DNA from 3 places in the uncultured Rossellomorea sp. genome. Region 3 is predicted to be linked to each of the others. Evidence: riboswitches for the same ligand, from Rfam matches in the RefSeq annotation. Region 3 holds a riboswitch; each other region holds the start of a gene.
The links. Region 3 has a riboswitch for S-adenosylmethionine ahead of Q1B03_RS16350 (methionine ABC transporter ATP-binding protein). Riboswitches for the same ligand answer to the same signal wherever they lie in the genome.
Positions count from the first base shown of each region.

Region 1: it holds a riboswitch for S-adenosylmethionine, as region 3 does, so the genes downstream of both, Q1B03_RS21095 (sugar ABC transporter substrate-binding protein) here and Q1B03_RS16350 (methionine ABC transporter ATP-binding protein) in region 3, are expected to answer to the same signal.
Region 2: it holds a riboswitch for S-adenosylmethionine, as region 3 does, so the genes downstream of both, Q1B03_RS00980 (YezD family protein) here and Q1B03_RS16350 (methionine ABC transporter ATP-binding protein) in region 3, are expected to answer to the same signal.

Region 1 covers NZ_CANKZT010000011.1:26,831-34,274, forward strand. Annotated here, with positions in the region: gene Q1B03_RS21085 (ABC transporter permease) at 1-278, opposite strand, end outside; gene Q1B03_RS21090 (sugar ABC transporter ATP-binding protein) at 247-1,782, opposite strand; gene Q1B03_RS21095 (sugar ABC transporter substrate-binding protein) at 1,799-2,884, opposite strand; SAM riboswitch class I at 3,331-3,437, opposite strand; gene Q1B03_RS21100 (CTP synthase) at 3,673-5,277, opposite strand; gene rpoE (DNA-directed RNA polymerase subunit delta) at 5,739-6,317, opposite strand; gene Q1B03_RS21110 (hypothetical protein) at 6,470-6,652, opposite strand; gene icmF (fused isobutyryl-CoA mutase/GTPase IcmF) at 6,918-7,444, opposite strand, start outside.
Region 2 covers NZ_CANKZT010000001.1:179,809-187,252, reverse strand. Annotated here, with positions in the region: gene Q1B03_RS01010 (enoyl-CoA hydratase/isomerase family protein) at 1-172, shown strand, start outside; gene Q1B03_RS01005 (NADPH:quinone oxidoreductase family protein) at 184-1,164, shown strand; gene Q1B03_RS01000 (acyl-CoA dehydrogenase family protein) at 1,187-2,362, shown strand; gene fabG (3-oxoacyl-ACP reductase FabG) at 2,384-3,142, shown strand; gene Q1B03_RS00990 (MaoC family dehydratase N-terminal domain-containing protein) at 3,164-3,613, shown strand; gene Q1B03_RS00985 (MaoC/PaaZ C-terminal domain-containing protein) at 3,610-4,011, shown strand; SAM riboswitch class I at 4,176-4,281, shown strand; gene Q1B03_RS00980 (YezD family protein) at 4,368-4,523, shown strand; gene Q1B03_RS00975 (phosphoadenylyl-sulfate reductase) at 4,623-5,321, shown strand; gene Q1B03_RS00970 (inorganic phosphate transporter) at 5,380-6,402, shown strand; gene sat (sulfate adenylyltransferase) at 6,444-7,444, shown strand, end outside.
Region 3 covers NZ_CANKZT010000004.1:376,509-383,952, reverse strand. Annotated here, with positions in the region: gene Q1B03_RS16355 (methionine ABC transporter permease) at 1-160, opposite strand, end outside; gene Q1B03_RS16350 (methionine ABC transporter ATP-binding protein) at 157-1,179, opposite strand; SAM riboswitch class I at 1,332-1,438, opposite strand; gene Q1B03_RS16345 (SCP2 sterol-binding domain-containing protein) at 1,538-1,888, opposite strand; gene Q1B03_RS16340 (thioredoxin family protein) at 2,139-2,456, opposite strand; gene Q1B03_RS16335 (toprim domain-containing protein) at 2,459-2,818, opposite strand; gene Q1B03_RS16330 (YusG family protein) at 2,995-3,231, opposite strand; gene gcvH (glycine cleavage system protein GcvH) at 3,661-4,044, opposite strand; gene Q1B03_RS16320 (arsenate reductase family protein) at 4,173-4,529, opposite strand; gene Q1B03_RS16315 (helix-turn-helix transcriptional regulator) at 4,642-4,944, opposite strand; gene Q1B03_RS16310 (SDR family oxidoreductase) at 4,977-5,756, opposite strand; gene Q1B03_RS16305 (acyl-CoA dehydrogenase family protein) at 5,906-7,444, opposite strand, start outside.

The DNA of each region.
Region 1 (7,444 bases), on a different contig from region 3:
ACGATCCACAACGGCGCTTCATACCAGACCATCAATGAAGCCGTCACAACGGTAGACAGGGAAACCGTCGATCCCACTGAAAGGTCAAAGCCATCGACGACGAGAGTAAAGGTTACCCCTAATGCCACTAATGTGACGATGGAAATCGAGCGGAGAATGTCTGATAGATTTCCATAGGTGAAGAAAAATGGATTATATAAGCTGAAAAATAGTAGAATCGCGGCCATCAACACGATGGCCCCGTATTTAAATAGTAAGTCGAGTATCTTGCCTTTCATGCGCTTGGATCCCTCCTGAAGCATAAAACAATATGAGTTCTTGAGTTGCTTCTTCTTTTGTCAGTTCTTTGACGATCCGGCCATCATACATGACGAGTATCCGGTCCGAGATCGCCAGGATTTCTTGTATTTCACAGGAAAAGTAGAGAATACCCTTCTCTTTTTCTGCAAGGGATTGAATCAGGGAAAATATCTCTTTCTTCGCTCCCACGTCCACGCCCTTCGTCGGTTCATCAAATAAAAACACCGAAGCTTCATCGGACAGCCATTTCCCTATTGAAACCTTCTGCTGGTTTCCTCCGCTTAAAAAGTTGGCCTGGATTCTTTCATGAGCGGTTTTAATTCCAAGGGATCGGATTTTTTCACGGGCCAGCTCACGTTCTTTGCGACCGTTGATCCATAACCAGTTGGAGACTTTTCTTAAAGAAGGAAAGCTAAGGTTGTGCTGAACGGTTTCATGAATGAACAACCCTTCTTTTCGTCTTTCTTCCGGAACAAGTGCCAGACCATTTTGAACCGCATCCCGGGGAGAGTGAATCCTCAGCTTCTTTCCTCCCAGAAAATAGTCACCCGATTCTACCTGAGAGGCTCCGAATAAGGCTTTGGCAAGCTCGGTTTTTCCCGCTCCCACAAGCCCGACCACTCCGACTACTTCTCCTGCCTTAACGGATAAATGGATATCCTTCACCTTTTGTCCGTCTTCGAGCCCCCTCACTTCGTAAAGCGTTTCACCGATCGGCAGCGTTCTTTTCTGAAACTCTTCTCTATATGTTCCTCCAAGCATGGCTTCAATGATCTTGTGAGAGGTTGTTTGTTGTGTTCCAAACGTTCCAATGGTCTCTCCGTCTCTCATGACCGTGATGCGATCGGAAAGCTGAAATACTTCCGGGAGCCTGTGAGAGATGAAAATGACCCCTACTCTCTCTTTCTTTAAATCTTCTATGACTCGGAATAACTTTTCCGTCTCAGAAGAACTTAAAGGTGCCGTTGGTTCATCCAAAATCAATACTTTCGCTTGTTGAAGCAGGCTTCTGGCAATGAGCACCAGCTGCTTTTCAGCGAGACTTAAGTGTGACGCAGGCTGACCGAGGGGAATGGTTTCTGCCCCGATGCGTCTAAGCGCCTCCGACGCTTCTTTCTTTAATGACTTTTTAGTAATAAAGAAGGAACCTTTTTGTGAGAACTGATCAAGGACGATATTTTCCGCTACAGAAAGTCCAGGGACAATGGCCGTGTCCACTTCCTGGTACACGCAATGGATGCCATGCTCCTTCGCTTCTTTCGGAGATTGATAGTCTCTTTTTTCAGAGTGAAGGATGATGTCTCCGCTGTCCTGCACATAGGCTCCTGATAAAATCTTCATCAGCGTACTTTTCCCTGCACCATTCGCCCCCAAGAGGGCATGGACCTCCCCCTCTTTCACATCGAAGCTTGCATTCTTTAGGGCTTTCACTCCTGAGAAGGTTTTATTGATATTGATCATTTCTAACAGTGGAGACGTCATCTCTTTTAACTCCTTTCTACTCTTTGAACGATCCTTCAAGCGTTTTTAATTCATCTGTATAGCCTTGCTCACTTGCTCCCCAGCCATCTACATGCTCGTGTAATTGATCTGTGGTAATCGTTTCTTCAGGCAATGCTTCTTTTTCAATAAATACCGGCTCAAGCTTTACTTTCTCAGGCGTTTCCTCGCCATTTAGCTTTTGATATAAAAACCGGACCTGCACGCGTCCGATATCTTTCGGATCAACGGCTGCCGATGCCACCCACGGGCTTCCATCTTTTTGAATGATTTGCAGGTCTTCATCACTCATGTCGATTCCATATACTTTGATTTCATCTCTCCCTGCCGCTTCGATTGCCCGAACGGCGCCTTTTGCAAATTCATCCCAAGCAGCCCAAACAGCATCGATGTCACCTTTGTTCGGATACTGTTTCAATATGGCCTCCATTTGAGCCTGTGTATCCAGTGCTGTATTCTGAGTAGCCGCTCCAAATGCCGCCACCTCTTTAATATCAGGATTTTTTTCTAAAAACTCCTGATAGGCTACTTGGCGTCTTTCCATCGGGGCAAAGCCTGCAACCCAAATTTTCACGATCTCACCCTTACCGCCAATCTCATCTGAAAGCTTCGTCAAGGTTTGTTCAGCCATTTGCTGATCACCCTGTTCGAGGACCGTCACCTCTTCTGAGGCAACATCCGCATCGAATACGACAACCGGAATGTTTTGTTCCTTCGCTTTTTCCACCCCTGATTGCAGTGCTTCTTTCGTTCCATGATCGATGAGGATCCCATCAAACTTTTGATTGATGGCCGCATCCAGGTTAGAAGACATTTTTGCCAGGTCCCCTTCAGACGTAAATACTTGAACCTTGCCCCCAAACTTCTCTACCTGCTCTTTGACACCTTCTATGTATTGAGCGGAAAATGTCCCTAAATTGATTTGCATAATAAGGGCGATCTTTTTATTGGCCAATGGATGATCAGATGTTGCTTCCTTCTTCTCTCCACTGTCTGCGTCCGCCTCCTGGGATACCTTTGGCTGACAAGCGACTAAACTGAAAATAAGTGCAAGTAATACGAATAATGATGCCGTTTTTTTCATCTTTCTTTTCTCCTCCCGAGGTGATATGCCTCAATTTTTTAAAATATTCTTTTCATAAAAGATATTTGTTGTTTTAAAACCGGGATCTGCAAAGGCTCTGTCAACCAGTATGTGCTGGATGGTGAGGGGAACCGCTCCGCTTGCAGCTAGCGTACGGCCGAGCCTCCTCATCTTCGCTTCCGGGGTCTCGGCACGCCCGTTTTTCCGCAGGAGTCTACGCAGTTCCCCTCACCATCTATAAGAGATTTCCGTGACAGAGCTCAGTATTGACAGAGCAATCTAAAGGAAAGTATCCCTACTTTAAAGCTATTATCGACCTCCGTACACCTGGAGCGGAAATCAATCAGCACTTTCCCTTTAAAAGCAACAAAGTTCACAAAACATTCTTTGCAAATAAAAAAACCCCTTTTCCCAAGAGAAAAGAGGTTTATGTATAAATAAACGTACTCTTATCACTCAGGAAATTCTTCCTGCAGGTCTTAGCACCTTTCCGTCTAAACGGTAGGTTGCCGGGCGTCATCGGGCCAGTCCCTCTGCCAACTCTTTATAAGAGATTATGAAATTTGGTATAGTTCGCATGCGCTATAAACGATATGTTAACGATATGCGGGAATATTGTCAATATTCTTTTTTGGAAAATTTTATAGATGAGATAAAAGAGGAGTTCGTGAAAATTGTCGTTATTTGTAGAATGGTCGATAAATTCCGATTCCCCTTAAAAATCGGCCACCCCCACCCTAAAAAAAACCGCCCTCCCAAACCTGGGAGAGCAGTTACATAATCAAATCTTATTTCTCACCATACGCAAGTGACGCTTCCACGAAGTCTCTGAATAGAGGCTGCGGGCGTGTCGGGCGTGAAGTGAATTCAGGATGGAATTGAGATGCGACGAACCATGGGTGATCGCTTAGCTCGATGATTTCCACAAGACGGCCATCAGGGCTTGTGCCTGAGAAGATGAAGCCGGCTTTTTCCATTTGCTCACGGTAGTGATTGTTGAATTCGAAGCGGTGGCGGTGACGCTCATAAACCACTTCTCCGTCGTAGGCCGCATAGGCTTTTGAACCTTTTGTCAGCTTACATGGGTATAGTCCAAGACGCAGTGTCCCACCAAGATCTTCGATGTCCTTTTGTTCTGGTAAAAGGTCGATGACAGGGTATGGCGTTTCAGGATTTAACTCAGCAGAGTGAGCTCCTTCCAATCCAAGAACATTACGTGCGTATTCTACAGATGCCAGCTGCATACCAAGGCAGATTCCGAGGAAAGGTACCTTGTTTTCACGGGCATATTGAGTCGCAGCGATTTTCCCTTCTACTCCACGGTCACCGAAGCCACCTGGTACAAGGATTCCATCTACATCTGCCAGTTTTTCTGCTACATTTGCGTTGTCGATCAGCTCAGAGTTCAACCATCTTACTTCGATGTCGCTATCGAAATGGTAGCCTGCGTGACGAAGGGCTTCCACTACTGAGATATACGCATCCTGCAGTTCAACATACTTCCCTACCAGGGCGATTCTTGTTTTACGGGACAGGTTTTTCACTCTATCAACGAGTTCATTCCACTCGGTCATGTCTGCTTCGTGGCAATTAAGCTTCAAGTGCTGACATGTGATTTCATCAAGCTTTTGATCCTGTAGTGCAAGTGGTACAGAGTATAGTGTATCTGCGTCCATTGCTTCGATTACAGCATTTTTATCAATATCACAGAATAACGCGATTTTGTCTTTCATGTCTTGAGTCATTGGCATTTCTGTACGCACGACGATGACATTTGGCTGTATACCAAGACTGCGAAGCTCTTTTACGCTATGCTGAGTCGGTTTTGTTTTCATTTCACCAGCTGCTTTGATGTAAGGTACAAGTGTACAGTGGATATACATCACATTGTCACGGCCTACATCGCTCTTGATCTGGCGAATGGCTTCAAGGAATGGCAGAGATTCGATATCCCCTACTGTTCCGCCGATTTCCGTGATCACGACATCTGAATTGGTTTCGCGTCCGGCACGGTATACGCGCTCTTTGATTTCATTCGTGATGTGTGGGATAACTTGTACCGTTCCACCAAGATAATCACCGCGACGCTCTTTCTTCAGTACAGTTGAATAGATTTTACCCGTTGTCACAGAGCTGTATTTCGTTAAGTTAATATCAACGAAACGCTCGTAGTGACCTAAGTCAAGATCCGTTTCTGCACCATCATCGGTTACGAATACTTCACCGTGCTGATATGGACTCATCGTTCCTGGATCCACGTTGATGTATGGATCAAACTTCTGGATCGTGACGCTCACTCCACGGTTTTTCAATAGTCTACCAAGGGACGCTGCTGTGATCCCTTTCCCTAGTGACGACACTACGCCGCCTGTTACGAAAATATACTTAGTCATGTATATGTCCCCCTTCAAAGTAAGTTTGGTTCAAAAAAAGTAGAGGGTGTCTCCTATGTATTCATGTCATGAATTTATCTTGTTCAAAGAAGGACAAGTCCATTCTCATAAAATAAATTCATCTGCATAAACCGCTAAAAGACAGCCTCTTATTATCAATATACATAAAAATGTAAGGGGTTTTGAAAAGATAGATCCTCCACACATAAGGTTTAGGTAAAACCCTATTATGTCAAAGCTTTCTTCTTACAAAAATAAAAAACGCCCCGCTTACAAACATGTAAGGGGAGCGTGATATACGTTATTCGTCCCTTTTTAGGGAGCCCAAATAAAATACTACCTTCCTGTGAGGAAGAAGTCAAGCACTGAATAAGAATAGAATTTTCAATCATTTTGAGCATATTAAAAAGCTCCCCGAAGGCAAAATACCTTTTGGGGAGCAGCCATTCCAGTCGAAGAGATTACTTCTCTTCCTCATCTTCTTCTAACTCTTCTTCTTCGTCTTCATCATCATCTACTTCATCAAATTCATCGATTTCGAGTTCATCATCGTCTTCATCGATGTCCAGATCTTCGTCTTCATCGTCAACGGCATCCACATCGTCGTCGTCATCCGTCAGATCGTCGTCATCGTCCGTGTCATCAAGGTCATCGTAATCAAGATCTTCATCGTCCAGATCATCGAAATCATCCAGATCCAGATCTTCATCGTCTTTTTTCTTCGCTTTTTTCTTTTTGCTGGATTTCATTGTTGGAACGGTTTCTTCCTCGATTTGATCAACCGGATACCATTCTCTTAATCCCCAACGATTATCACCCATGGCAATAAAGCGTCCATCGATATTCAGGTCCGTATAGAATTGAAGTAAACGGCTGCGAACCTCTTTATCAGAGATTTCAAGCAAACCTTTAATTTCTTTGACTACTTCTTCGAATGCCATTGCTTGCTTTTTCTCTACTAAAATTTCATGTGCCAACTCAATAAATGATGTTTGACGTAATTCTTCTTTGGATAACTGCTTAAGACTCAATTTACGCACTTCCTTTCTCTATTTCACACTCTACTAAGTAGAGTAAAAAAGGGCAAAAATTCTCCATTATCAATTCTAACCATATTAATCATTATAAACAATATAAAAGACTTTATGCTATAGCTATCTAGTTTTTCTCGCATTTTTTTCACAACCTGGGGTCAGGATGGCCTCCCACTTTCCCACTCCTCTTCTTTTTCACCGTTTCGGATCACACGGAACGCTTCATAGAAAAGATAGAAAGAGAGTAGAAAAAAAGGAATCGCCCCTAATTGCAATTGATATAGAAATACAGCTGCGAATATGATGATGGTCAATAGTATATAACGAAAAATGGTCTTCACAGTCTCACATCCAAACGTATATATCGTTCTTATCCATTCACCTGTCTGATAATTCTCATTATAAAGGAAATGATACCCGACTACTATTAAGATCGTGTTAAAAATTGGTTGATTTTGTTTAAAGGATAGACTGTTTATGGACTTTTTAAACATATTTCGTTATGTGTGCAAGGTTGTTAATACGTTTATTGATACCCCTGCTATAGAGGCACCTAGAAAAAGAGACCACTGCATCACCACAGTAGTCTCATTTTCTTCTATGTTGTTACATATTACGACGGTATTGCCCGCCTACTTCGTAGAGGGCTCGTGTGATTTGGCCAAGACTGGCTACTTTCACGGTTTCCATGAGTTCTTCAAAGATGTTTCCTCCGTTCACTGCTGCTTGTTTTAAGCGGGTCAGTGCTTCTTCGGATTTGTCTTTGTGTTGTGATTGGAAGTCTCGCAGGTTATGAATTTGTGTTTCTTTCTCTTCCTTCGTTGCACGTGCAAGTTCCATACTGTCCATTTGTTCCTCTGAAGGCGGGGTTGGATTCAGGTACGTGTTCACTCCCACGATCGGAAGTTCCCCGGAATGCTTTTTCATTTCGTAGTACATGGATTCCTCTTGGATTTTCCCCCGTTGATACTGGGTTTCCATCGATCCAAGTACGCCGCCTCGATCATTCAGGCGATCAAATTCTGTCAGAACCATTTCCTCCACTAGATCGGTCAGCTCTTCTGCGATGAATGATCCTTGAAGCGGATTTTCATTTTTCGAAAGTCCGTGTTCTTTCGTGATGATCATCTGAA
Region 2 (7,444 bases), on a different contig from region 3:
TAAAGCATATGGAATGATGAAGAAAATGATTGATCGTTCATTCACCACATCATTGAATGAAATACTTGAACAAGAACGAATCACACAAACAATGATGATTTCAACTGAAGATCATGCTGAGGGAGTTTCAGCATTTAAAGAAAAAAGAAGACCATCTTTTTCAGGGAAATAGGAGGGATTAGGATGAAAGCCATTCAGTTTAAAGAGTTTGGAAGCCCTAATGTATTAGAGAATGTGGATATAAATGTTCCGGTGCCTCAAGGTAGAGAAGTCCTTATCGAAGTTCATGCATCTGCAGTCAATTATGCTGATACAGCAAGACGGGAAGGGCAATATGTGGTAAAAACCCCACTCCCATATATTCCGGGTTCTGAAGTGGCGGGAATCGTCACTGAAGTGGGAGAAGATGTGACGAGAGTAAGAAAGGGAGACCGGGTTGTAGCCATGATGGATTCCGGAGGTTATGCAGAATTTGCCCTGACAGATGAGCGTTCGGTGATCCCCCTCCCATATGGATTGGATTTCAAAGAAGCTGCCGCCATCCCTGTTCAGGGTTTAAGTGCCTATCATATTTTGAAAACATTGGGAAGAGTGCAACAGGGAGAAGCCGTCCTCATTCATGCAGCTGCTGGTGGCGTTGGCCTGCTTGCCGTCCAACTGGCAAAACGTTTTGGAGCAGGTAAGGTGATTGCCACGGCCAGTACAGAGGAAAAGTTACGTCTTGCTGGGGAAATGGGGGCAGACGTATTAGTCAACTACACTCAGGATGGCTGGGAAGCAGACGTCTTAGAAGCAACAAATGGAAAGGGCGTAAATCTGGCATTGGAGATGGCTGGCGGTGACATTTTCTATAAAACGTTAAAATGTCTCGACTATTTCGGAAGAATGGTCATTTACGGAGTAGCAAGCGGGGAGCAGAGCAGATTTTATCCTTCTTCATTGATGGCAAAGAATCAATCTGTTATCGGGTTCTTCCTCCCTCCTCTCATGAGAGATTCCGAACTTACCCAGAAAACCCTTCATGAAATCTTTCATTACGTCGCGTCCGGGGAATTGAAAGTAACGGTTGGTCATGTGTTTCCTTTAGAAGAAGCAGCAAAGGTTCATTCACTCATGCAGGCAAGAAAAACGGTAGGAAAGGTAATCCTGCAACCAAAATTCTAGGACTTTATAGGGGGGAACCGGTATGAACTTACGGTTATCAGATGAACAAAGGATGATTCAAAAAACCATCCGTAAATTTGTTGAGAAAGAACTTATACCTTTAGAAAATGAAGTGCTAAGAAATGAACGGGAAGGAAAACCAAGTCTTTCCCCGGAAAAAAGAAATGAGCTACAGTTAAAAGCAAAGGAAGCAGGGTTCTGGGGGATCAATACACCAGAAGAGTACGGCGGAGCGGATCTCGGGCAAATGATGATGGCCATTGTATATATGGAAATCTCCAAAACCTTTGTGCCTTTCAGTTTCGGTGGTTATGCAGACAACATCCTATACTATGCCAACGAAGAACAGAAAAAGAACTATTTGATCCCCACTATAAACGGAGAGAAAAAGTCCTGCTTCGCCATGACGGAACCGGGAGCTGGATCCGATACTCAAAACATTCGGATGACCGCAGTGAAGGATGGAAATGAGTGGGTGTTAAATGGTGAAAAAACCTTTATTACGGGCGGAAATGAAGCAGACTTTGTCATGGTCATGGCGGTGACCGATAAGGAAAAGCATCGGCGAACGGGTCGGGACGGAGTAACCTGTTTTATTGCCGATCGTAGGATGGGATGGACATCTGAATACATTCATACCATGGGGGAATGGGGACCGGCCAGTCTGTTTTTTGATGACGTGCGGGTGCCTGAAGAAAATATTCTGGGTGAAATTGATGGTGGCTACAATCTTGGCCTGGAATGGATCGGGTTCGCACGGTGGATTGTAGGGGCACAAGCGGTAGGAGCAGCGGAACGCTTACTTCAAATGGCGATTGACTATTCAAAGGAAAGGGAGACATTTGGAAAGCCAATCGCGGATAGACAAGCGATTCAATGGAAGATCGCTGACTCTGCCGTGGAAATTGAAGCTGCCAGATGGCTTGTGCTAAATGCAGCATTCACGCTGGATCAAGGAGAAGATAATCGCCATGTTGCATCGATTGCCAAGCTGTACGGATCGAATATGGGCAATCGGGTAGTGGATCGGGTCCTTCAAATTCACGGAGGGATGGGCTACACAAGAGAGCTTCCCATCGAACGCTGGTATCGTGAAGCAAGATTGTGGCGGATTTATGATGGTACTGATGAAATTCAAAAACTGATCATTTCACGGAATCTATTAAAAGGGCATGTAAAAGTGGGCCAATTTGTTTAAAGGAATAGGGAGGTAATGTGAATGGGTGATAGATTTAGAGGAAAAGTAGCTTTAGTAACAGGCGGGAGCCGGGGGATCGGTAAAGCGATTGCAAAGCTCTTTGCAGAAGAAGGGGCAATGGTTGCCATCATTGACGTGAATGAAGAGGCACTTTTGGAAATCAGCGAGGAATTGAAAAAGTATGAAATATATACAAAAGTTGCGAATGTAATAGAATCCCGGGAAGTAGAAGAGGCCATAAACGAAGTCTATGAAACTTTCGGCTCCGTTGATATTGTCATCAACAATGCAGGAGTCATCAGAGACAATTTGCTATTTAAAATGACCGATAACGATTGGCAAACGGTCATGGATGTGCATTTGAAAGGATCATTTAACGTAGCAAAGGCAGCGCAAGGTCATATGGTGAAGAACAGGTATGGCCGTATTATTAATATCTCGTCTACCTCTGCACTCGGTAACCGCGGACAGGCAAATTACGCTACCGCTAAAGCAGGTCTTCAAGGTTTAACGAAAACTCTGGCAATAGAGCTTGGACCTCTGGGCATTACGACCAATGCAGTCGCCCCCGGATTCATCGAAACGGAAATGACTAGAGAAACGGCGAAGCGGATCGGAATACCCTTTGAACAACTGGTGGAAGCGAGTCTTCAAGGAATTCCTGTAGGAAGGAGCGGGCAGCCGGAAGATATAGCGAATGCAGTGGCGTTTTTTGCGGATGAAAGCTCGTCATTCGTTAACGGTCAAGTCCTATACGTAGCTGGCGGGCCGAAAGCCTAAAGGGAGAAAGAGGTGAAGGATATGTTTGAATCTTATATTGGTAAACGCTCAACTTCCGTAGAAAATTGTGTGGAAAAAGGAGCGGTCCGTAAGTTTGCCGAAGCCATTGGAGATCTCAATCCCATTTATGTTGATAAAGAAGCAGGAAAGAGATCCAGGTTCAGGGGGAATATCCCTCCCCCCACTTTTCCCAGAGTGTTCGACTATGGAACGATTGAAGGTTTTCATTTACCGAACGTCGGGTTAATTCATGGTGAACAATCTTTTCACTATGAAAGACCACTGAAGGTCGGGGAATGTATTCAGTGTTACACGAAAATAAAAGATTACTATGAACGGAAAGGATCGGGTGGAACACTTGGTTTTCTTGTAATAGAAGACATCGGTGAAGATTCAGGAGGGAAAAGGGTTTTCACTTCCGAAGCGATTGTCATTATCACTGAAGCGGTTAAAGAGAGGTTGGGAATATGACTAAACTATCATCCTTTAATATAGGTGAAATCCTTCCCCTTGTTGAGTTAGGTCCAGTCTCGAGAATCGACTTAATCAAATATGCAGGAGCCTCGGGGGATTATAACCCCATTCATACGATCGATGAGGAGGCGCATAAACTGGGTCTTCCAGGAGTCATTGCTCATGGCATGTGGACGATGGGCAATGTCTCCAAGCTTTTTAGTGATCTTTATGAAGAAGGATATATCAAAGAGTACACCGTCCGGTTTAAAGGGATGGTTTTATTGAACGATGTCATTACATTGATTGCAGAAGTATCAGAAAAACAGGATGATCTCATACATTTTAAAGTTTTTGCGGTCAACCAGGACCAGAAAAAAGTGATCGAGGGTAAATTAATCTTTCAATTATTTTGATCACTCAGGTGAAAATAGTGTCCTATAGCGTTAATAAAGCGAATAGAAATAAAGAGAATGAAGGCTTTGCAAGAAAAATAAGCCAAAAGACATAAATCCGATAGAGAAACTCGGGTTGACTTCCTTGTAGAATATGATATTATTTAGAATATTAAAATTAATAACTCTTATCCAGAGTGGTGGAGGGATCTGGCCCTGCGAAGCCCAGCAACCTACGTTATGTAAGGTGCTAATTCCAGCAAAATGTGAAGTCATTTTGGAAGATAAGGTATCCTTACCTGAACAACTTTCCAAAATGGAGGGTTGTTTTTTTTCATTCATGTTTTTCTGGATAAGATAAAAATTGGGGGAATCATGTGACTAAAGAAAAAAATCAAGAAGCAGATTATGATGTGGTAGTCGAAAAGATCACTTCGATGTTGAAGACGATGAGTTTTGGATCGATTACAATTGTGGTTCAGGACGGTAAAGTCATTCAATTGGAGAAAAACGAGAAAGTGCGAATTAAATAAGCTGACTAGACAAACTAGAGGCGCATAACACAGATAAAGGAAATTCCTATATCTTGTTATCGCCTCTTTTTGTTTGGATGAGCGGGAAAGGGGTGTATCATGTTAACCTATCAAACTTGGAAAAAACCATCCATCAATTTTGAAATTGATCCGGTCTATAAAGGAGCGCTTAACGTCCTTGAGTGGACGTATGATCATTATGGTGAAAGTGTCGTATATGCATGCAGTTTTGGCATTGAAGGGATTGTATTAATCGATCTCCTAACCAAAGTGCAACCGAAAGCAGCCATAGTATTTCTTGATACAGGTGTTCATTTCAAGGAAACCTATGAAACGATTGAAAAGGTGAAGGAGAAGTATCCTGGTATCACCATTCATATGAAAAAGCCTGAATTAACGCTCCAAGAGCAAGCAGGAACATATGGAGATAAGTTGTGGGAGAGAAACCCCAATCAATGCTGTCAAATTCGAAAGCTTGACCCTTTAAAAGATTCCTTATCCAAAGGGAATGCTTGGATCTCAGGATTAAGAAGAGAACAATCACCTACAAGAAGTCAGGTTGAATTCATCAATAAGGATGACAAGTTTCAATCAGTTAAGATTTGTCCATTGATTCACTGGACGTGGAAGGAGATTTGGAGGTATGTCCATAAGCATAACCTATCCTATAATCCACTTCATGATCAGGGGTATCCAAGTATCGGATGCTTCCATTGTACAACACCATCCATAGACATCAATGATCTTCGCTCCGGTAGATGGAAAGGAAAAGGGAAAACCGAATGCGGTCTTCATTAAAAAGAGGTGACATTCTTTGCTTGAAACATTCGCCCTGATCATAAGCTTGTTCTTCGCTATGAACATTGGTGCCAGCGGAGCGGCAGCATCGATGGGGGTTGCGTATGGTGCAGGAGCAATAAAAAACATCAGGAATTCATTATGGATCTGCGCTGCAGGTGTCCTGAGTGGTGCTGTTCTTGGTGGTGGAGAAGTAGTTAAAACCATTAGTTCAGGGATTATCCCGCAGCATGTACTCTCCATCAAAATCGTGGTCATCATTTTGTTATCCGCCACCATATCCTTGTTCCTTGCAAATGTGATAGGGATCCCGCTGTCTACAAGTGAAGTAACGGTAGGAGCGGTTGTAGGAGTTGGAGTCGCATATCAAGTTCTATATGTGAAATCACTTTTAACAATCATGTCATTCTGGGTGATTGTCCCGGTCATTGCCTTCGGGATTACATGGGTATTCGGTATATGTTTAGTAAAACTTGAAAAGCGTGGTTTCCATTTTGAAAAAAGGTGGCTTGCGTACCTTTTGATTATCGCCGGATTCTTTGAAGCGTTTTCGGCAGGGATGAATAATGTAGCCAACGCCGTCGGTCCATTAGTGGGTGCGGGTTTAATGTCTCCTTCTCGGGGGATTTGGCTGGGTGGCTTATTCGTTGCCCTCGGAGCTATCATACTGGGGAAAAAAGTAGTGGAAACAAACGGGAAAAAAATTACACACTATTCAAAAGCCGAAGGAATCCTCATTTCTTCTACAGGAGCGATCCTTGTGATGGTGAGCTCACTGTATGGATTACCGATTCCGCTTACTCAGGTTACTTCGTCCTCGATCATAGGCCTCGGGATGGCGAAGAACGGCAAACATATGCTGCAAAAGAAAATTGTCAAAAAAATCGTCAAAATATGGGTGGTCTCTCCCCTGATTTCACTTAGTATTTCATATTTTTTAGTAAAGCTCGTGATCGATAGCGATCTATATTCGATTGTGGTTCCAATAAGCGTCATTATCGCAACTGTGGGAGCACTATCCCTCATGCGAGTGATCAATGAAGAAAGGCGATCCGTTCACGAAGACGGAGGCGGAATTTAATCTTAATTCCGATTAAAACAATATGTTAAGGAGGATAAATGATGAGTTTACAGCCCCACGGAGGAACGCTTGTTCAATCATATTTACCAGAAGAGCCCTATGAGGATATTCTCCATGAGATCCCGTTAGACGAAACCGCGTTAAGTGATTTGGAACTTATTGGAATAGGTGCATACAGCCCTATAAATGGATTCTTGACTGAAGTTGATTATCAACATGTAGTAGAAAGTTTACGTTTGCGAAACGGCAGCGTGTGGAGCATCCCGATTACCTTGCCCATTGCAAAAGAAAAAGCAGGAGACGTAAAGAAAGGCTTAAAGAGCCGCCTTGTTTATAAGGGGGAAACATATGGCCTCATTGAAGTCGAGGATATTTATGAACCAGACAAACAGAAAGAAGCCTTTCTCGTATACGGAACGACCGACAAGGATCATCCAGGTGTCAAGAAATTATTCCAACGTGGAGATGTGTATGTAGGTGGGAAAATCAGCCTTATTAAACGTCTTTCCAAACCGTTCAACGAGTATACATTTGACCCAAGTGAAACGAGAAAGTTGTTTAAGGAAAAGGGATGGAAAACGATTGTCGGTTTCCAAACGAGAAATCCTGTTCACAGGGCCCATGAGTATATTCAGAAAACGGCATTGGAAACCGTGGATGCACTCTTCTTAAATCCGTTGGTTGGCGAAACAAAGGCGGATGATATCTCAGCGGGCATCAGAATGGAGAGCTATGAAGTTCTATTACAGAACTATTACCCTAAAGATCGTGTGTTTTTAGGAGTCTTCCCTGCTGCCATGAGGTACGCCGGTCCAAGGGAAGCCATCTTCCATGCACTGGTACGAAAAAATTATGGATGCACGCATTTTATCGTCGGGAGAGATCATGCCGGTGTTGGTGATTATTATGGTACCTATGATGCACAGAAAATATTTGATCAGTTCAATGAAGAAGAGATAGGGATTACCCCTCTCCGCTTCGAACATAGTTTTTACTGTGAGAGATGCGAAGGGATGGCGACTACGAAGACTTGTCCTCATGA
Region 3 (7,444 bases):
TATCCCATAGATTTTCCTTAGAGGTGAGGAAGAGCAAAATCCCAAGGATCATTCCGAGTACAAAGGTAATCACTACAGACATCCCTGTCATATACAGGGTTTCGAGGGTTGCTTCCCACATCTTGTCCCAATCTACATTTGGAAATAAATTTTCAATCATCCTCTTAACACCTCCACTTGAACCAGTTGCGTTTGAACAAACGTCAATGCGTCTTTAATGGTCCGTTCATCCCCATCAAGGTGAACAAATAACGTTCCATAGGCACCTTTTTGAGTTTGGGAGATTTGTCCTTGAAGGATGTTTACGTCTAAGTCAAACTTCCTTATCAGAGTGGTGATGAGCGGTTGCTCGGTTGATTCACCGACAAAAGTAAATTTCAACACTTTCCCATTAGGATATTGCATCAATAGGTGATCAATGGTTTCACCCGTTTCTTTTACTTGCGAGACTTCTCTCACGAAACGCTTTGTCACTTGCTCTTGTGGATTTCGGAACACTTCCAATACATCCCCGAGTTCCACGACTTTTCCCTGTTCCATGACTGCGACACGGTGACAGATCTTCTGAATCACGTGCATTTCATGAGTGATCAGGACAATCGTCAGCCCTAAGCGTTTATTAATATCCACCAATAAATCAAGAATGGAATCAGTTGTTTGTGGATCTAGAGCGGAAGTAGCTTCATCACATAGAAGGACATCAGGATTGTTAGCAAGTGATCTTGCAATCCCCACTCGTTGTTTTTGTCCGCCGCTCAGTTGAGAAGGATAGGCATCTCCCCTGCCTTCCAATCCTACAAGCTTCAATAATTCATTGGCTCTATGGAGTCTCTCTTTCTTTGGTACTCCAGCAATTTCTAATGGGAACTGTATATTTTCTAATACTGTACGAGACCAGAGGAGATTAAAGTGTTGAAAAATCATGCCTATGGACTGTCTTGCTTCCCGAAGCTTTTTACCCTTTACACGGGAAACGATTTGACCATTTACGTCCACTATTCCTTCTGTAGGAACTTCGAGACCATTGAGCATGCGGATCAGCGTACTCTTACCTGCTCCACTATAGCCAATCACTCCAAAAATTTCTCCTTGGGCAATCTCGATATTGACGCCATCAACGGCTGAAATTGGACCCGATTTGGATTGATAAATTTTTTTCACATCTGAAATGGTAATCATGTTGTATTCCACCTTCTTTCGGAGTAAAACGACCTGTTTAATCAAGATTATGGTTGCACATAGCTGGCATTTTCCGGTTATCTTTTTCTAAATCATTAAAAAATGCCTCTCTGCGATAAGCAGAAAGGCATAATCATATAGGACTATCCTTTCTCTCATCTTTCAAAGCAAATGCTTTGAGTGAATTGGCACCATTTCAATTTTCATTGACGGTTGCCGGGCTTCATAGGGCACGTCCCTCCACCTCTCTTAATAAGAGTAAAGTATCGATTATTAAATTTTTTTAAATAGTTAAAGACTCTGAAAATTTGCTACAAGAGAGATTCTATCATCGGTTATAGAGTGTGTCAATTATTTTTTAAACTTTCACCGGCTCTTTTCCCCTTGACCTCGTAAGCCAAAGGACAGATTCAACAAATAGAAGCGGTCGATACCCTCCTCTGATTTCAAGTGCCCCGGCTTCGATCAGTTGAGACAACCGTTCTTCCCCTGTGAGTAGGGAAACCACTTTTTCCTCCATTCCTTCAATTACGAAATGAGCGTCTTCACTCAAATCATCTAATACATCGCATCCCTTGCTCGAAATAGAAATACCGTACAAATCTTTTCCACAATCAAAATGAAGAACAAATGGGCTGTCTGGAAATAAGAGTCGTAAGTGATATCTTGAATGACACTGATCTACTAATTCCTCTAAATATATTCGCATGAATACCCTCCCAGTGAAACTTCTATATTATTACAATTCCACTTTTAGGTATTTTTCCCTTTTATACTTTCTCGACATGTTTTGAACGTATTCATCTAATTTGTCGAACAGTAAGAATTTGGATGGATACTAGTCAAAAAATGATGCCATTCGCAATATTTCCCGAGAAATATGTCTTCGTTTGTAGAAAGAAAATCGTTTAGAAAGAGACATATAAAAAAGACCTTCTCCCAAAAGGTCTCTTATCCCTCTAACGATCAGTGATCTTGTTTAAGGTTTCATATAGAAATGGCACGGATTGGAAGGCATAAATCCTCTCCCACTCGACTCCATCCTTAAATAATAGCAAGCAGGGTACACTTTCGATGGATTGTTCTTCCGCAAATTGGGGCAAATAATTCAAGTTGGCCTTCACAAAATGAAAAGATTGCGGAAGCTTTTCCACTACGTCAATCATTTTACTTGCCACCTGACAGGTGCCACACATCGGTGTATAAAGGTAAACGGCTTCAAGCGTATGGCCTTCAATCAGATCGTTTAATGCTTCGGTATTACTTACCTCAATCAAAACTAGATCATCCTTTTTCCTAAATATTCTTTATGAACGTCTATATTGGCTCCAATCAGGACAGACGCCAGGTGATACTCGGGAGCTGCTGCCACTTCCTTGTACATACGATCAATGTACAAATGTTCAGCTTCAGGAAACTCACGTTTAAATTGCTTTCGTAATTTTTCACCTGCATCATCAGCATCTACGAGGATATAGACATCCCTTTCCAATAATGCATCAATGAGTTCGTCCATTTTCGTAATGCTAATGGTCCCGTTTGTACAAATAATTTCAATCGGTTCTTTGATGATATCTTTCACTTTTCGTTTGTCAGTTGTTCCTTCGACAATGATTACTTTTTCGTCAAGTTCCATCATGATCATCACCTTATCTTTCAGAAATAAGATTACGATAGTATATTCAAATAACAAGAGATGATGTCCACTTTCTACTTATATTTTCTCATGTTTATAAAAAAATGCGCAAGTGGTTTGCCTATCTGCTTATACAAATGGTGCCAGATTCATTGTCGAATCTGGCACCATGGGCATTTCTAACACCAGCCACCCTCATCACAATCTGTGTATCTTGCTTGATCGCCTTCCGTGGAAGTGTAGCTTTGATAAATTTTATTTTCTTTTGCTTCAAAGTTTGGCTCCATGCTTAATCCATCAAGAGGTAAAGCCATTCTGCCGATTGGCTGATTATCCAAATATAGTTCTACTTCACCATTTTTCAGTTTTCCTGTCACCCTGTTGGTTACATCTAATTTCTTAGGCTTGAGCACCATACGTATTCATCCTTTCTTTTTAGAAGGCATTTTTCGTAAACTTTGTTGTTTTAATAAAGCGTGCAGTGGTTGATTTCCGCTCCAGGTGCTCGCTTTCCGCGGGGCGTGAGTTGAGCCTCCTCGGGCTTTGCCCTGTGGGGTCTCAACTTTCCCGCTATTCCCGCAGGAGTCGAGCACCTGCAGCGAGAATCAACCTTCTAAGCATGAGGCCCTGTTCTGCTAAGCTGGGTTGCTCGTTCGAATACTAGCTGAAAGAGGAGAACTTCCCCTCACCACCTAGTTCACACTGAATCACACAGCACTGGCAGTCTATATATTAAGAACAACAATTGTTGCGAAAAGAGCTTTCTTATAAAAAACGTCTACTCATATGGTGCCCAAAATAAAAAACAAAACACCTTGAGAAATTCTCAAGGTGCATGGTAGAAATTATCCTTCATTAATCATTTCGTCATACTGTTCAGCTGTCATAAGCTTGTCTACTTCTCCAGCGTCTGAAGGTTCAACAACGATCATCCAAGCTTTTTCATAAGGTGATTCGTTCACGAACTCAGGGCTATCAGACAGCTCTTCATTCACTTCTACCACCTTACCGGATACAGGTGCATATAGCTCAGAAACGGTTTTAACCGATTCAACACTACCGAACGGCTCGTCCGCTTTGATCTCATCTCCAACCTCTGGTAACTCAACGAATACGATATCGCCCAGTTCAGATTGTGCAAATGATGTGATTCCCACTCGTACATTTTCCCCTTCAACTTTGACCCACTCATGTTCTTCAGAATAACGAAGTTCTTTCGGTGTACTCATTCTCTATCCCTCCAAATGCTAGTTATACAACCTAATATTGACACACTTTTCATTAAAAAAGCAAGAAAACCTAGCATGAATAATGAAACTTTTTCATTGTCCATGATTTGGTAATCCCAGACCTCTTTTTACTTCCAGGTTTCTTCAAAGGTTTCTTCCTTGAAACCAACTGTCACCTTACTTCCATCCGTAGTGATTGGACGCTTGATCAGCATCCCGTCCGTGGAAAGTATTTCTAATAATTCCTCATCGGAAGCCGAGTTTACTTTATCTTTCAAGCCTAATTCCCGATACTTTTTACCACTTGTATTAAAGAACTTCTTAAGAGGTAATCCGCTCTTTTCATGTAGGTTTTTAAGCTCGTCTTTTGTAGGGGGGGTTTCAACGATATGTATTTCATTAAATGCTATGTTTTCATCTTCCAGCCACTTCTTTGCTTTCCGGCACGTACCACACTTCGGATATGAATAAAAAGACAACGACATCATTCCACCACCTTTCATTTATCTGGATGGGGACTCCCCATCCAGAATACACATTCCTCGAATCTATCTCTACATTCGACAATATTCTTTATTATCCTTCTTTTGTGAAACATTACTCACATTGTTTTTCAACCGTTTCAACCAGTTCCTTTAGTAGGACAGTTGCATTATCCAATTCAAGAGAATAGAAGCGCTGGGTTCCTTTTTGCTCTAAAGAAACTAATTGTTGATCTCTCAGGATCTTTAAGTGATGAGAAACAGCAGGGCGGGATAAAGTTAGATTTTCAGTTATCTGATTAACCGTAAGAGGTTCTTGTTCGGCAAGAAGTAATATTATGTCCTGACGATAAGGATCACTTAGCGCTTGAAATAATGGAATGCAAGCACGAAATGTATCAATTGCTTTTTGACCCATAGTCTTCTCCCTTCAAACTCATTCACATTCAATTATACCCGTTCTTGCACCTTGCGAACAATATTTGTGACCATTTTCCTCGGCATAAAACGGATGGACTGGGTCAGCATTCTATTTTTGAAACCTGGGATGATAACTGTTTTGTTCTTCGTCATCATTTGGTTATATCCCTCATCTACCACTTCTTCCACACTCATCACACCAGACTGAAATAGTTTTGAAGACTTCAGGTCAGCTGCATCACTGAACCCCGTTTGGGTAGCTCCTGGGCACAAAGCGGTTACTTTCACTCCGTGCGGTGCCCATTCATTCGCCAAGGCTTCTGAGAATGAAAGGACATACGCTTTTGTTGCATAGTAAACGGCCATTAATGGACCCGGCTGGAATGCTGCTGTTGATGCTACATTCAGAATTTGTCCACTATTTCTGCCCACCATTTCTTTTCCAAAATACTTACTTAGCTCTGTAAGGGCAGTGATATTCACTTGAATCATGTCCAGTTCTTTGGATAGTTCAGTTCGCTCAAACTCCCCAAACAATCCGAATCCTGCATTATTGATTAGGAAATCCACCTGGATCCCTTTTGCTTTGACTTCCTCATATAACGTTTCCGATGCTCCTGGTTCGGAAAGGTCTGATGGTATGACATATGCTTTCACACCGTACTTACTTTTAATTTCTTTTGATAGAATACGAAGCTTCTCCTCACTTCTTGCTACAAGAATCACATCATGACCTGAACCTGCAAATTTATGACTAAAGTGCAAGCCTATACCACTTGAAGCCCCTGTAATTAATACTGTTTTATTCATCTATGATTACCACCTTATCTTTAATGTTTAAACACTTAAACGTTTAAGTGTTTAAACATATAATAATTAATTGAGTTGTAGATGTCAAGTTATGAACAAAATTAAGGGACGGACCTCCATTTCAGAGGTCCGTCCCTTAAACTACTTAATTAAACTGTATATTTTTGTGCGTCTATCAGCTTTTCAGATGCCGCTCGTTTGACTGCGATCACGTTGATCGGTGTATGGCGGGTGAATTTACGGAGTGCGGATAGCATCATGCGCAGTGTGTCACCCGTTTCAGTTGCTACCAGCGTTTCTTTGGCATGTTGTTCGATTTCATTGAATGCTTCTTGACAGAAGATTTGTGTGTAAAGAAGTTTTTGCTGAGCTTTCTCTACTCCACCTTTTTGAATGGCTTTTTCTGTTCTAAGAACAACGGATTCCATCGCGTATGCGTTCGAAACGATATCGGCAATGTTCACAAGAATTTCCTGTTCTTTTTCAAGGGCTTTACCGAACTTTTGAGCCGCTAAACCAGATAGCATCAAGCCGATTTTCTTCGCGTTTTTCACAAGGTATTTTTCTTGAGCCAGTGGCTCATCTCCTACTTCTTCAGGCATAAGCATCATCAATTCCTCTTGAAGGGCCTGTGCCTTTTGAAGTAATGGAAGTTCACCTTTCATTGCTTTACGAAGGTACGTGCCAGGAACCAGAAGGCGGTTGATTTCGTTTGTTCCCTCAAAAATGCGGTTGATACGGGAGTCACGGTACATTCTTTCAATTTCATATTCCTGCATGAATCCGTATCCTCCGTGAAGTTGAACACCTTCATCTACTACATAATCCAGTACTTCTGTTGCGAAGAATTTATTCAGTGAACACTCAATCGCGTATTCTGCAATTGATTTTGCCACTTCTGTTCCGTTCTTCACTTCTTCATCCGTAAGCTTGCTCATGCGATCCTCGAACAATCCTACTGTACGGTAAACGGAGCTTTCTGCTGCATATAATTTAGACGCCATTGTTGCCAGTTTTTCTTTTGTCAGGTTGAAAGCAGAAATTGGAGTTTTAAATTGCTGACGTTGATTCGTGTATTGTACCGTTACCTCTAATGCACGTTTACTCGCTCCGACAGCTCCTACCCCTAATTTATAACGGCCGATGTTTAAGATATTGAAAGCAATGATATGGCCTTTCCCTGCATCACCAAGAAGGTTTTCCACTGGAATTTCAGCATCTTCCAGGATTAATGTACGGGTGGATGAGCTTTTGATACCCATTTTCTTCTCTTCCGGCCCAGTTGAAACGCCTGGGAACTCTTTTTCTACGATGAACGCCGAGAAATGCTCCCCATCGATTTTCGCATACACAACGAATACATCAGCAAATGCAGAGTTTGTGATCCACTGCTTCTCACCATTTAAAATGTAGTGAGTACCTTCTGCATTCAATTTAGCTGTCGTTTTAGCACCCAGTGCATCTGAACCTGAACCCGGCTCCGTTAATGCGTATGCTGCCAGTTTTTCACCAGTCGCCAATGGAGGAAGATATTTTTGCTTTTGTTCTTCGTTTCCGAACAGAACGATTGGCAGTGACCCGATTCCAACGTGTGCACCGTGAGAGATGGAGAATCCGCCTGCACGTGACATTTTTTCAGCAATCAGTGCCGAGCTCACTTTATCCAGGCCCAATCCGCCGTACTCTTC